DNA from 2 places in the Bradyrhizobium sp. WD16 genome. Region 2 is predicted to be linked to the other one. Evidence: predicted binding sites of a transcription regulator. Region 2 holds the regulator's gene; the other holds the start of a gene.

Region 1 (7,513 bases), 2.8 Mb from region 2:
GTCCCGTCTCCGAATTACCGCTCCATTTGCCTCATGCTCGCACGGTCATTCGGAGACATAAGGACACTAGCAAAATCAAAGTGCTAGTGTGGCTTATGTCTCGCAATTGCCTACGAGAGGGTTGCCGCAAAGGCGGTAGGCAATTGCGAGACGCCACACTAGTGCCTTGCAACCGGGCGGGCGAGACGACGCGTGATCCCGAATATCATCACTCTTGGCCGGATCATTCTGGTGCCGGTCATCATCTGGGCCATCGCTTCGGGCCAGATGACGATTGCCTTCGCGCTGTTCGTGGTGGCGGGGATCAGCGACGCCGTGGACGGTTTTCTCGCCAAGCGCTTCGACATGACGACCGAGATCGGCGCCTTGCTCGACCCGCTGGCCGACAAGGCCTTGCTGGTGTCGATCTATGTGGCCCTGGGCATCTGGGGCGTGATCCCGCGCTGGCTGGTGATCCTGGTGGCATCGCGCGACGTCATGATCGTCGGCGCCGTGATCGTGTCCTGGCTGCTGGGCAGGCCGGTCGAGATGAAGCCGCTGATGGTCTCGAAACTGAACACCGCCGCCCAGGTCGGCTTCGCCGCCTTGATCCTCGCGGCCCTCAGCTTCGGTTTCGATCCGGCCCCGTTCGATCTGATACTGATGGTGCTGGTCACGGTCTTGACGCTCGCCTCCGTGTCCTTCTACCTCGTTCATTGGGTGCGGCATGTGAGCTCGGTCGAGCCGATCCGCTAGTGTGGCGTCTCGCAATTGCCTACCGCCTTCGCGGCAACCCTCTCGTAGGCAATTGCGAGACATAAGCCACACTAGCACTTTGATTTTGCTAGTGTCCCTATGTCTCCGAATGACCGTGCGAGTGCGAGGCAAACGTAGCGGTAATTCGGAGACGGGACACTAGTGCGGGTTCGACATTCGCCACGCCGCCGCCGGATCATGACCATGCGAGGACTTCAGATGGCAGCCGTGGGCGGCCCAGGATCGCCATCGCGGGGCGCAGTATGAGCGGCACCGAGCGTCCGCATCAGCTCGCGCTGGCTCTGCCGCATACGGAAAGCCTGACGCGTGACAATTTTCTCGAGGGGCCGAGCAACGCCACGGCGCTCGGCCTGGTCGACGGCTGGCCCGACTGGCCGAACCGGGTCATGCTGCTGGCCGGGCCGGAAGGCTGCGGCAAGAGCCATCTCGCCGCGATCTGGGCGGAGCGCACCGGCGCGCCGGTGGTCGCCGCCTGCGCCCTTGCCGATGACGTGGTTCCGGATCTCGTCGCCGCCGGCGCGGTCGCGGTCGAGGATCTCGACGGCGCGCCGCTGGACGAACGCGCCCTGTTCCATCTCTTGAACCTCGCCCGCGAGGAACGTGCCTACGTCCTCATCACCTCGCGCCAGCCGCCGACCGGCCTGTCCTTCTCGCTGCCGGATCTCGGCTCGCGGCTGCGAGCCGTTCCCGTGGTGCCCTTGGGGCCGCCCGACGACCAGTTGTTTCTGGCGCTGCTGGTGAAGTTCTGCGCCGATCGCCAGATGAGCGTCGACATCGCGGTGATCAACTATCTCGCGACCCGGATCGAGCGTTCGGTGGTCGCGGCGCGCGAGGCGGTGGCCCGTCTCGACAGCGAAGCGCTGCGGTTGCGGCGGCCGGTCACGCGGGCGCTCGCCGCCGAGGTGTTGCGCGCGGCCGAAACCAGACGGTCCCATTCGATATGACCGCCGCGGCCCGGTCGCCGGTCGGAATGCGAACGTCAGAGCAAGGGCGCAGCCAAAGTTCCGCCGCGCCTTGACGCCGCCGCGGCAGACCCCAAACTGTCACTGTAACGTCACCGAGTTGTCATCGCGGGAGCGGATGCTTCGGGGCTCGTTTCAGCATCGCAGCGAGTCCTTCATCCGGGCGTCAGATCCATAACCGCACTGGAATCATAATGATGCTAGTGTCCCTTTGGTTCTAACGTTCGTTTAAGCGGACGCTGCCACGGTAGGCGAACGTTAGAACCGGGACACTAGGCAGGAGCGGCTGTAAAACCTCATGGATTCTGCACAAGTCGTTGTTCTAAAAGAGGGTTCTCCTGCAGCTGAGAAGCTGACCGGGATCGCGGCAAGCCCCGAGCGCTTCATCAATCGCGAACTGTCCTGGCTGCACTTCAACCGTCGGGTGCTCGAGGAGGCGGTCAATCCGGGCCATCCCGTGCTCGAGCGGGTGCGCTTCCTGTCGATCTCGGCGAACAACCTTGACGAGTTCTTCATGGTCCGCGTCGCCGGCATCAAGGCGCAGATCAGGGAGGGCATCACCGAGCGCAGCCCCGACGGGCTGACCCCCTCGGAACAGCTCGCCCGGGTCAACGAGACCGTGTCGGCGCTCGCCAGCGACCAGCAGGCGATCTGGCGTGAGCTGCGCGTCGGCCTCAAAGAGTTCGGCATCCATCTGATCGACAGCAAGGACGCCACCAAGGCCGAGCGGGCCTGGATCGAGGAGCACTTCCTCCACAACATCTTCCCGCTGCTGACCCCGCTGGCGATCGATCCGGCCCATCCGTTCCCGTTCATCGCAAGCCTCGGCTTTTCGATTGCGCTGCACCTGACGCGGGTCTCGGACGGCAAGGCGATGAATGCGCTGATCCGCATGCCCGGCAAGATCGACCGCTTCATTCGACTGCCGGGTGGCAAGGACGGCGCCATTCGCCTGATCTCGATGGAGCAGGCGACCAGCCTGTTCATCGGTCGGCTGTTCCCCGGCTATACGGTGAAGGGGCAGGGGGCCTTTCGCGTCATCCGCGATTCGGAAATCGAAATCGAGGAAGAGGCCGAGGATCTCGTGCGGGTGTTCGAGACCGCCTTGAAGCGCCGCCGCCGCGGTTCGGTGATCCGGCTGGAAATCGAAGCGAGCACGCCGATCGAGTTGCGCAATTTCGTGCAGCATGCCCTCGCCACCGCCGACGACGAGGTCTTCCTGGTCGATGGCGCGCTGGCCATGAATGAGCTCTCACAGCTCACCCGGCTCGATCGGCCCGACCTCGAATTCTCGCCTTATGTGCCGCGCTATCCGGAGCGGGTGCGCGATCATGGCGGCGACATCTTCGCCGCCATCCGCCAGAAAGATCTGGTCGTTCACCACCCGTACGAATCATTCGACGTGGTGGTGCAGTTCCTGCAGCAGGCGGCGCGCGACCCCGATGTCGTCGCCGTCAAGCAGACGCTCTATCGGACCTCGAGTAATTCGCCGATCGTCAAGGCGCTGGTCGAGGCTGCCGAAGCCGGCAAGTCGGTCACGGCCCTGATCGAGTTGAAGGCCCGCTTCGACGAAGAGGCCAACATTCGCTGGGCGCGCGACCTCGAGCGCGCCGGCGTGCAGGTGGTCTATGGCTTCATCGAACTCAAGACCCACGCCAAACTGTCGCTGGTCGTGCGCCGCGAGGCCGGCAGCCTGACGAGCTACGTCCATGTCGGAACCGGCAACTACCATCCCGTTACGGCGCGGATCTATACCGACCTGTCCTACTTCACCTGCGATCAGGTGATCGCCCGCGATTGCGCCCGCGTCTTCAACTTCATCACGGGGTATGCCGAGCCGACAGACATCGAGAAGATGGCGGTTTCGCCCCTGACCCTGCGCAAGCGTATCCTCCAGCATATTGCCGACGAAATCGGCCATGCCCAGCACGGCCGGCCCGCGGCGATCTGGATGAAGATGAACTCCCTGGTCGATCCGGACATCATCGACGCGCTCTACGAGGCGTCGCAGGCCGGTGTTTCGATCGATCTGGTGGTGCGCGGAATCTGCTGCCTGCGACCGGGCGTCGCCGGCCTTTCCGAGAATATCCGGGTCAAGTCGATCATCGGCCGCTTCCTCGAGCATGGCCGCATCTACTGCTTCGGCATGGGTTACGGCCTGCCGTCGCCGCGGGCGATTGTGTATATCTCCTCCGCCGACATGATGCCGCGCAATCTCGACCGTCGCGTCGAGGTGCTCTGTCCGCTCCAGAATCCCACGGTCCATCAACAGGTTCTGGAGCAGATCATGGTGGCCAATCTGAAGGATAACGAGCAAAGCTGGCAGTTGTTGCCGGACGGATCGTCAACGCGTATGAAAGCTGCGAAGGGCGAAGAGTCTTTCAACGTGCACAATTACTTCATGACGAATCCGAGTTTGTCCGGTCGTGGTAAGTCGCTCAAGGAATCCTCGCCACGCCGCCTCACCCGCCGCGCGGAGCGCCAGTCCCCGTCGAACTAGCGGCTCGCCGCGCGGCCGCGTTGGCCGGGCGAACGGGTCCAGCATCGCCGTCATCGACATCGGCTCCAACTCGGTGCGCCTCGTCGTCTATGAAGGGCTGACGCGCAACCTTTCGCCGCTGTTCAACGAAAAGACCTTGTGCGGTCTCGGCCGGGAGGTGCAGACCACGGGTCTGCTGGCTGCCGACGCCGTGGAGAAGGCGCTGTCGTCGCTGCGCCGTTTCCGTGCCTTGTGTCGCATCATGAAGGTCGGTCGGATCTACGCCATCGCCACGGCGGCCTGCCGCGACGCCAGCAATGGCGCCGATTTCATTGCCCGGGCCGAGCAGATCGCGGGGGCGCCGATCGAAATCCTGTCCGGTCGCCGCGAAGCGCGGCTGTCGGCGCTCGGCGTCATTTCAGGCGTGTTCAAGCCCGATGGGATCGTCGGCGATCTCGGCGGCGGCTCGCTCGAACTCGTCGAGGTCCACGGCCGCCGCGTCGGCACCGGCCGGACGCTGCCGCTCGGTGGCCTCGCCTTGCAGGACAATGCGCAGAAGTCGCTGAAGAAGGCGGAGCGCATCGTCAGGGATGGGCTTTCCGAGGTGCCGTTCCTGCAGCAGGGCCGGGCGCGCAATTTCTACGCCGTCGGCGGCACCTGGCGGGCGCTGGCGCGCATTCACATCATCCAGAGCGGCTATCCGCTGCGGGTGATGCACGGCTACACCATTCCCGCGGCCGAGGCGCTCGATTTCGCCCGGCGGCTGCGTCGGCTGGCCGCCGCGGGCATGCTGGCGGATATCGAGACGGTGGCGGACGCGCGACGCCCGCTGCTGACCTATGCGGCGCTGGTGCTCGAGCACATCATTCAGATCGCGCGGCCGAAGGCGATCGTGTTCTCGACCTATGGCGTGCGCGAGGGATTGTTGTTCGAAAAGCTGCCGGCGGCCGAGCGGACGCAGGACGGTTTGATCGCCGATGCCCAGAGCATGAACCGGCTGTATTCGCGCTCGCCCGGGCATGCCGACGAGCTTGCCTCCTGGTGCGACCAGTTGTTTCGCGCCGCCGGCCTGAAAGAAAGCGTCGAGGAGCGTCGTCTGCGCCACGCCGCCTGCCTGTTGTCGGATATCGGCTGGCGCGCCCATCCCGATCATCGCGGCGAGCAGTCGATGAGCATGATTCTCAACGGGCATTTCGGCGCCGTCAGCCATCAGGAGAGGGCGCTGATCGCGCTCGCCATCTACTACCGTTATGCCGGGCTCAATCCCGTCAACGAGGCCCCGGCCGACGTGCGGGCGCTGGTGACGGCGCACATGCTGGAGAGGGCGCGCCTGTTCGGAGCGATCTTCCGGGTCGCGCACCTGATCTCGGCGGCGCAGCCCGGCGTGCTCTCGGCGACTCGTTTCCGCAGTCGCGGGCGCAAACTGGAACTGGTGGTGGCGCCGAAAGCTGCCGAACTGGCCGCCGACCGGGTCGCCAGCCGTTTCAAGCAACTTGCCAAGCTGATCGGCCGCTCGGGCGCGGTGGTGCGCGGCTGACGCCGCGGTGCTGCGCGGCGCGGCCGACGACAGTCTCGCCGCTGCTGCCGGTGTCGTTCCGGCCTTCGCCCGGCTGGACCGCCGTGTTCGGCTTGACCTGGCGCAACACGCGCCACCGGGCCGGCGCCATCATGGCGGCTCCACCATGGATGGAGCAAGCTGATGCGACAGGGTTTCACTCGGTTCGCGGCCGTCGGAGCGGCCGCTCTGGCCCTTGTGCCCGGTGCGGTGTGGGCGCAGGCATCGACGGATGCCGAACGATGGGCCTATGGCCCGCATATGATGTGGTGGGGTGGCGGGCTCGCCATGATCTTCGGTCCACTGTTCATGATCCTGTTCCTGGTTGTGATCGTCGCCGCCGTGGCCGTTGCGGTGCGCTGGGCGGGCGGTCCGGCGCCGGCGCCATGGCACCATGTCGCGCCGCCCCGCACTGCGCTGGACATCCTCAAGGAGCGCTATGCACGCGGCGAGATCGACAAGGAAGAGTTCGATGAACGGCGGCGCGTCCTCGGCGAATAGGCTGCCGCTACCAACGTCGGATCCAAAACCGCACTAAAATCACAATGATGCTAGTGTCCCGTCTCCGAATTACCGGGACACTAGCTGGTAACGCTCAGGTTTCGCCGCGATTGATCGGCAACACGCGGCCCTTGTCGATGGCCAGCGCGAGGCGTCCATGCTTGAGCCCGAGCGCGGCCTCGCCGAACAGCTCGCGGCGCCAGCCATGGAGCGCTGCGACGTCGGCATGATCGTCGGCGGCGATCTGTTCGAGATCGTCCACGGTGGCGAGAATCTTCGAGGCGACGCCGTGGCGCTCGGAGGTCATGCGCAGCAGCACCTTCAGGAGCTCGACGATCGCCGACGTATTGACGTTGTTGCGCGGTCTTTCCAGCTTCGGCAGGTTGTTCAGATCGCGCGTTAGTCCGCGCTGGACCGCGGCAATGATGTCGTTGCCCCATTTGGAGCGTTCAAATCCCTTGGGCAGCGAACGCAGATTGGCGAGCCGCTCCAGGGTGGTCGGCGCATGGGTGGCGATGTCGCCGATGGCGTCGTCCTTGAGCACGCGCGAGCGCGGCACGTCGCGGCTCTGCGCCTCCTGTTCGCGCCAGGCGGCGACCTCCATCAGGACCGCCAATTCCTTCGGCTTGCGGACGCGGGTCTTGAGCCGCTCCCAGGCCCGTTCAGGGTGGAAGTCGTAGGTCTTCGGGGAGGTCAGGACCTCCATTTCCTCGCTGACCCAGTCGTTGCGGCCGCGCTTGGCGAGATCGGCATCGAGCGCGGCGAAGACCTCGCGCAGGTGGGTGACATCCGACACGGCGTAGTGGAGCTGCTCTTCGGTGAGCGGCCGCCGCGACCAGTCGGTGAAACGGTGGGTCTTGTCGGGGCGGTGGCCGGTGATCCGTTCGACCAGGGAGTCGTAGGCGATGCTGTCGCCATATCCGAGCACCATGGCGGCGACCTGGGTGTCGAACACCGGGTGGGGTACGATTCCGGCCCGGTGCCAGATGATCTCGATGTCCTGTCGGGCGGCGTGGAATACCTTGAGCACCGTTTCGTCGGCCATCAGGGTGAAGAACGACCCAAGTTCGAGCCCCTCGGCAAGGGTATCGATGACCACGGCCTCCTCGGCGCTGGCCAGCTGGATAACACAGAGCAGGGGATAATAGGTCGTCTCCCGCAGGAACTCGGTGTCGACCGTGATGGAGGGGTGGCGGGCGAGGCGGGCGCAGGCCGCGTCCAGTTCAGCGGTAGTGGTGATCAGCTTCATGACGCTGCTGC
Region 2 (7,513 bases):
CCTCGCCAAGATCTATCTCGGCGAGATCAAGGCCTGGGACGATCCGGCGATCAAAAAGCTCAACCCGAGCACCAAGCTGCCGTCGCAGGCTATCGTCGTGGCTCATCGGTCCGATGGCTCCGGCACCACGTTCATCTTCACCAACTATCTCGCGAAGGTCAGCGCCGACTGGAAGAGCAAGGTCGGCAGCAACACCGCGGTTGAATGGCCTACCGGCATCGGCGCCAAGGGCAACGAAGGCGTCGCCAACAACGTGGTCCAGACCAAGGGCGCGATCGGCTATGTCGAGTCGGCTTATGCCAAGCAGAACAAGCTGACCACCACCAAGATGATCAACAAGGACGGCAAGACCGTCGCGCCGGCCCCGGGTGCCTTCCAGGCTGCCGCCGCCGGTGCCGACTGGGCCCATGCTCCCGGCTTCTACATGATCCTGACCGACGAGAAGGGTGCGGAAGCCTGGCCGATCGCAGGTGCGACCTTCATCCTGTTGCCGAAGCAGCCGCAGGACGCCGCCGCGGCCACCGAAGCGCTCAAGTTCTTCGCCTGGGCCTACGCCAAGGGTGATCAGATGGCGCAGGACCTCGACTACATCCCGATGCCCGACAGCGTCGTCAAGGTGGTGCAGAAGGTGTGGTCGTCCGAGGTCAAGGACTCCAGCGGCAAGCCGCTGTTCGCCGCCTCCAACTGATAACGCCAATGGAGGGCGCGGCCTCCGGGTCGCGCCCATCTCGATCTCGACGTGACTATCCGCACGAAGCGCCGAATCGCCGAGCAGTTTATCGGCGCCTGTCTGCCGGAGCTGCAAAGATGTCAGCGCATGCCGTAATGACCCGCGAGCGGCGGGACGAGGAGGCGCCCGTGGTTGAAGTGGCTTGGGAAGGGCAGGTTGTGGGAGCGCGGCAGGATGTCGAGGAGCGCGCCAAGGCGCTCGACCGGCTTCGGCTCAGCGACAATATCTTCAAGCTGATGACTCGCAGCGCCGCGATCTTCGTGCTCGCGCTGCTCGGTGGCGTCATGCTTGCGCTCTTTCTCGGCTCGTTGCCCGCGCTGAACGAGTTTGGCCTCGATTTCTTTCTGTCGCAGAGCTGGAATCCGGTTACTGAGAAATTCGGCGCGCTGGCGCCGATCTACGGCACCCTGGTCACGTCGCTGATCGCCATGATGATCGCGGTGCCGTTCGGCCTCTTGATCGCAATGTTCCTCACCGAACTTTGCCCGATGTGGCTGCGTCGTCCGATCGGCATTGCCATCGAACTGCTCGCGGGCATTCCCAGCATCATCTACGGCATCTGGGGGCTGTTCGTACTCGCCCCCTTCCTGCAGCAGCATGTTCAGCCCGGTGTGATCGCGACTTTCGCCAATGTGCCCGGCCTGTCGGCCCTGTTCGCCGGACCGCCTTACGGCATCGGCATCTTCACCGCCGGTCTGATCCTTGCCATCATGGTCCTGCCGTTCGTCACGTCGATTTCGCGCGACGTTTTCGAAGCGGTGCCGCCGGTGCTCAAGGAAGCGGCCTACGGCCTCGGCTGCAGCACCTGGGAAGTGATGCGCTATGTGGTGCTGCCCTACACCCGGGTCGGCGTCATCGGCGGGGTCATGCTCGGCCTCGGTCGTGCTCTCGGCGAGACCATGGCTGTGACCTTCGTGATCGGCAATGCCCACAAGATCTCGTCCTCGCTGCTGGCGCCAGGCACCACGATCTCGGCGACCATCGCCAACGAATTCACCGAAGCGGTCGGCGATCTCTACACCTCGTCGCTGATCGCGCTCGGCCTCATCCTGTTCTTCATTACGTTCGTGGTGCTGGCGATCGCGCGCTACCTGCTGCTGCGCATCGAGCGGAGGATCGGCTGATGGATGCTTCGCTCTACAGCACGAGACGTCGTCGCAACGTCATCGCCATGGTGGCGTCGGTCGGCGCGACGCTGATCGGACTGTCCTGGCTGGCCCTGATCCTGGGCGCCTTGTTCTGGGAAGGTTTCAGTGGCTTGTCGCTGCGGGTCTTCACCGAGAACACGCCACCGCCCGGTTCCGATGGCGGGCTGCTCAATGCCATTATCGGTAGCCTGATCGCCACCGTCCTCGCCGTCGCGATCGGCACTCCGATCGGCATTCTCGCCGGCACCTACATGGCCGAGTATGGCCGTCACGATAAGCTGACGAGCGTCGTGCGCTTCATCAACGACATTCTGCTCAGCGCACCCTCGATCGTCATCGGCCTCTTCATCTACGAGGTGATGGTGCGGCCCATGGGACATTTCTCCGGGATCGCCGGTGCCGTCGCGCTCGCCGTCATCGTCATTCCGGTGGTGGTGCGGACGACCGAGGACATGCTGCTGCTGGTCCCCAACACCATGCGCGAGGCCGCCGCCTCGATCGGTCTGCCGCGCTCGCTGATGATCCAGAAGATCGCTTATCGCGCGGCGCGTTCCGGCATCATCACCGGCATTCTGCTGGCGATCGCCCGCGTCAGCGGCGAGACCGCGCCGCTGCTCTTCACAGCCCTCAACAACCAGTTCTACAGCACCAACCTCAACGCGCCGATGGCGAGCCTGCCGGCCGTCATCTTCCAGTTTGCCCTCAGTCCCTACAAGGACTGGCAGAAACTGGCCTGGACCGGCGCCCTGATCATCACGCTGTCCGTGCTCGCGCTCAGCATCGTTGCGCGGGCGCTGACCGGAGCAAGGAAGTCGTCATGAACCTCGCCACAGCGACGCCGTCATCATCCTCCGCCCCGAACCCGGCGCAACCGCCGCTGGACCTGAGCGCGCTCAAGCCCAAGATCGCGCTGCGCGACCTCGATTTCTTCTACGGTGAGGCGCGGGCGCTCAAGAGCATCTCGATGTCTCTGTACGAGAACAAGGTCACGGCCTTCATCGGCCCGTCGGGCTGCGGCAAGTCGACGTTGCTGCGTATCCTGAACCGGATGTACGATCTCTATCCGAACCAGCGCGCAGCCGGGCACGTCGACTTCGACGGTATCGATATCCTGCAGCCGGGGCTCGACCTCAACCTGCTGCGTGCCCGGATCGGCATGGTGTTCCAGAAGCCGACGCCGTTCCCGATGTCGATCTATGAGAACGTCGCCTTCGGCATCCGCCTTTACGAGAAGCTCTCCAAGAGCGATCTCGACGAGCGGGTCGAGCAGTCGCTGCGGCGCGCAGCGCTGTGGGAGGAGGTCAAGGACAAGCTTTCCGCCAACGGCCTCAGCCTGTCGGGCGGTCAGCAGCAGCGGCTCTGTATCGCCCGCACCGTGGCGGTGCGGCCGGAGGTCATCCTGTTCGACGAACCTTGCTCGGCGCTCGATCCGATCTCGACCGCCAAGATCGAGGAACTCATCGACGAATTGAAGGACGACTACACAATCGTGATCGTCACCCACAACATGCAGCAGGCGGCGCGGGTCTCCGATTTCACGGCGTTCATGTATCTCGGCGAGTTGATCGAGTTCGGCCCGACCACCAAGATCTTCACCACGCCGTCGGACCGCCGGACACAGGATTACATCACCGGCCGTTTCGGCTGAGGCGCCGCAAGGCGCAGGAGAACATTATGGCCTTCGAACATACCAGCAAAGCCTTCGACCAGGATCTGCAGGAACTGACGCGGCAGGTCGCCGAGATGGGAGGTCTCGCCGAACGCCAGATTGTCGATTCGGTCGATGCCCTGGTCCGGCGTGACGTCGTTCTCGGCCAGCGAGTGGTCGTCAATGACGGCGAACTCGATCGGATGCAGCGTGAGATCGAGGAGCGCGCGGTCCTGACCATCGCCCGTCGCCAGCCGATGGCGGTGGACCTGCGCGAGATCGTCGGCGCCATGCGTGTCGCCACGGATCTGGAGCGGATCGGTGATCTTGCCAAGAACATCGGAAAACGCGTCAGCGCGCTCGACAGCGATTTCCACCCGCTCAAGCTGATCCGGGGCTTCGAGCACATGGCCAATCTGGTGCAGTCGCAGCTCAAGGCGGTGCTCGATGCCTATGCCGCCCATGATCTTCCCGCCGCCATGGCTGTATGGAAGGGCGATGAGGAGGTGGATGCGATTTGCACTTCGCTGTTCCGCGAACTGCTCACCTACATGATGGAAGATCCGCGCAACATCAGCTTCTGCATGCATCTGATGTTCTGCGCCAAGAACATCGAGCGAATGGGCGACCACGCGACCAATATCGCCGAAACGGTTTTCTACATGGTCGAGGGGCAGCAGATGGTGGATCAGCGCCCGAAGGGCGACATGACCGCCTTTGTTCCCTCGGCTCCCGGCAACTGATCGACGGAGACGACATGGGCGCTCGAATTCTGGTGGTTGAAGACGAAGAGGCCTTGGCCACGCTCCTGCGCTACAATCTGGACGCCGAAGGCTATGAGGTCGAGACGGTCGCGCGCGGCGACGAGGCGGACACCCGCCTGAAGGAGCGTATCCCCGATCTCGTGGTGCTGGACTGGATGCTGCCGGGATTGTCGGGCATCGAGCTCTGCCGGCGCCTGCGCGCACGGCCGGAGACCAAACAGCTTCCGATCATCATGCTGACCGCGCGCGGCGAGGAGAGCGAGCGCGTGCGCGGCCTCGCCACCGGCGCTGACGACTACATCGTCAAGCCGTTCTCGGTGCCGGAACTGCTGGCGCGGGTCCGTGGTCTGCTGCGGCGAGCGAGCCCCGAGCGGCTGGCCACGGTGCTGACCTTTGGCGACATCGAACTCGATCGCGACAAGCGCCGCGTCGCCCGCTCCGGCCAGCCGATAGATCTTGGACCGACCGAATATCGCCTGCTCGAGTTCTTCCTCGAGCATCCAGGCCGCGTCTTCAGCCGCGAGCAGTTGCTCGACGGCGTCTGGGGTCGCGATATCTATATCGACGAGCGTACGGTCGACGTGCATATCGGCCGGCTGCGCAAGCTGCTCAATGTCGGCCGCGAGCAGGATCCGATCCGCACGGTTCGCGGTGCCGGCTATGCCCTGGACGATCGTTTCGCCAAGGTCGAGTGAGGCGGGGCGTCAGGCCACGCCGGAGCGCTGCTCGACAAATCGTCTGAGCAGGTGAGCAAAATAAGACATAGCAAAACAAAAACGGCGCCCGCGGGCGCCGTTGTCGTCTTCTCCGAGGGACCCCAGGCTGCGACAGTCATTCGCAGAGGGACACTCGCAAAAAAATAAAAAGCGAGTGCGGCTCATGTCTCGCACTCGGCCTCGAGGTCCGCGCCGCGCTGTACGTTATCTCACTTCCCGCTCGGCCGGCGGTCGCGCCGCCGGTCGCTCGCCGGCTGATAGGCGACGCGCGAATGATGGGCGCAGTAGGGCAGGCCGTTCAATGATTTGCCGCCGCAGAAAAAGAAGTCGGTGCTGCCCGGGTCGCCCACCGGCCAGTGACAGGTGGCTTCCGTCAGCTCCAGCAGCGATCGGCGCTGGCTCATTGGCACCACGTTGTCGATAGCCACGGGATCGGGCTCGGCTTCGACCTCGAAAGCATGGGCGAGCGCGGTGTTGCCGCGGGCGATCGGGCGCGAGATCCGCATCATGTGCTGGGCGGGACGCGCCTTACGCTGCCGCGGCGCCGCCGAGGACGGGCTTTTGGCCCGGCCCGACAGCCCGAGCCGGTGCACCTTGCCGATCACGGCGTTGCGGGTGATGTTGCCGAGTTCCGCCGCGATCTGGCTGGCCGACAGGCCGGCCTCCCACAGCTTCTTCAACTGTTCCACGCGATCGTCGGTCCAACCCATTACCGTCATCGCATTAATCCCTTCGTGCGCACCCCGGGCCCGGGGCGACTGCAGTTGTCAAAATCCCTGACGGCAGAATCCCTTGACCCTCGCCGGTCGCTGTTTCGCAACCGGGCGCTTACGCCTTGACCAAGACCAATAGGGATCTGAACCGCCTACAACGAGATGTCGTATCCGACGCCCAAAACGCTACAATATGGCGTGACTCACGCGCAAGAGTCGCTGGACTCGGCGTCCACACCTTCTCCGTGACAAATGCGCGAATCGGTTTTTTCTGCGGCTTTTGGGCATCACTGCCGAGTTGACACCCTCCCTGCCGCCAATAGAATGTTCATCACGTGCTGCCCGCGGAGGCGGCACGTTTTGTTTCAGGGGCAGGCTTATCGTCTGATCTCGCGGTTTGGCCGCCACCGGCCCACCGGGTCTGTCGGTATTTTCTGCCCGAATTGGGTACTCGGACGTCGCCATGAGCACGAACGCCACCTCGCATCTGATGCCGGTCTTCGCACGGGTGGACCTCGCCTTCGAACGTGGCGAAGGCGTCTGGCTCTACGGCACCGACGGTCAGCGCTATCTCGATTTTACCAGCGGCGTGGCGGTGAACGCGCTCGGCCATGCCCACCCGCATTTGGTCGCGGCGCTGCAGGCCCAGGCGGCGCGGCTGTGGCATATGTCCAATCTGTTCCGTAGCCCCGATGGCGACAAGGTCGCGGCCCGGCTGTGTGCTGCGACCTTCGCCGATTACGTCTTCTTCGCCAATTCCGGCGCCGAGGCCATGGAAGCGGCGATCAAGGTCACGCGCAAATATCAGGCGGCCAAGGGCAAGCCGGAGCGGTATCGCATCATTACCTTCGAGGGCGCTTTCCACGGCCGCACCCTGGCGACGCTCGCCGCGGGCGGCCAGCAGAAATACCTCGAAGGGTTTGGCCCGCCGGTGGACGGCTTCGACCAGGTGGCGCTCGGCGATCTCGATGCCGTCAAGCGCGCCATTGGCCCGCATACCGCCGGGATCCTGATCGAGCCACTGCAGGGGGAGGGCGGGGTGCGTTCGCCGCCGCAGGGCTTCTTCAAGGCACTGCGCCAGCTCTGTGACGACAATGACGTGCTGCTGGTGTTCGACGAAGTGCAGACCGGCATGGGGCGCACCGGCGATCTGTTCGCGTATATGCACACCGGCGTGATCCCCGACGTGATGGCGCTCGCCAAGGCACTTGGCGGCGGCTTCCCGATCGGCGCCTGCCTCGCCACGGCCAAGGCGGCTGCCGGCATGACCGCCGGCACCCATGGATCGACATTTGGCGGCAATCCGCTGGCGATCGCCGCCGCCGGCGCGGTGCTCGACGTCATGCTCGCGCCCGGCTTCATGGACCGCGTGCGGCGGATCTCGGGCCTGTTGAAGCAGAAGCTCGGCTCGCTGGTGGATCGTTATCCCGATATCGTCAGCGAAGTCCGCGGCGACGGCTTGCTGATCGGCCTCAAGGCGGTCGTTCCCGCCGGCGATGTCGTCGCGGCGCTACGCAACGAGAAGCTCCTCACCGTCGGCGCGGGCGACAATGTGGTCAGGCTGCTGCCGCCGCTGATCGTGACCGAAGCCGAGATCGATGATGCCATGGGGCGCCTGGAGCGCGCCTGCACGTCGTTGTCCGAACAGCTGAAGCGGAAAGCCGTCTGATGAGCAAGCCGCGTCATTTCCTCGATCTCAACGAACTGCCGGTTGAAGAACTGCGTGCGATGCTCGACGCTGGCGCGGCCATGAAGGCGCGCCTCAAGGCCGCTCAGGCCCGGGACGAAGCGTCG

What was found. The regulator PhoB, encoded in region 2, activates phosphate uptake and scavenging genes when phosphate is short. The targets are predictions, from matches to a motif close to TGTCATNNANCTGTCAT.
Region 1: DB459_RS23440 (RNA degradosome polyphosphate kinase) is a predicted target of PhoB. The motif match lies at 1,809-1,825, and genes of this name have one in related genera.

What each region holds. Positions count from the first base shown of each region.
Region 1 is NZ_CP028908.1:5,088,029-5,095,541, reverse strand. Features, by position in the region: gene DB459_RS23450 (CDP-alcohol phosphatidyltransferase family protein) at 193-735, shown strand; gene DB459_RS23445 (DnaA ATPase domain-containing protein) at 999-1,700, shown strand; gene DB459_RS23440 (RNA degradosome polyphosphate kinase) at 2,017-4,218, shown strand; gene ppx (exopolyphosphatase) at 4,262-5,734, shown strand; gene DB459_RS23430 (SHOCT domain-containing protein) at 5,897-6,253, shown strand; gene rnd (ribonuclease D) at 6,348-7,502, opposite strand.
Region 2 is NZ_CP028908.1:2,316,885-2,324,397, forward strand. Features, by position in the region: gene pstS (phosphate ABC transporter substrate-binding protein PstS) at 1-688, shown strand, start outside; gene pstC (phosphate ABC transporter permease subunit PstC) at 808-1,854, shown strand; gene pstA (phosphate ABC transporter permease PstA) at 1,902-2,699, shown strand; gene pstB (phosphate ABC transporter ATP-binding protein PstB) at 2,696-3,526, shown strand; gene phoU (phosphate signaling complex protein PhoU) at 3,553-4,269, shown strand; gene phoB (phosphate regulon transcriptional regulator PhoB) at 4,284-4,985, shown strand; gene DB459_RS10715 (GcrA family cell cycle regulator) at 5,216-5,725, opposite strand; gene DB459_RS10720 (aspartate aminotransferase family protein) at 6,183-7,388, shown strand; gene argF (ornithine carbamoyltransferase) at 7,388-7,513, shown strand, end outside.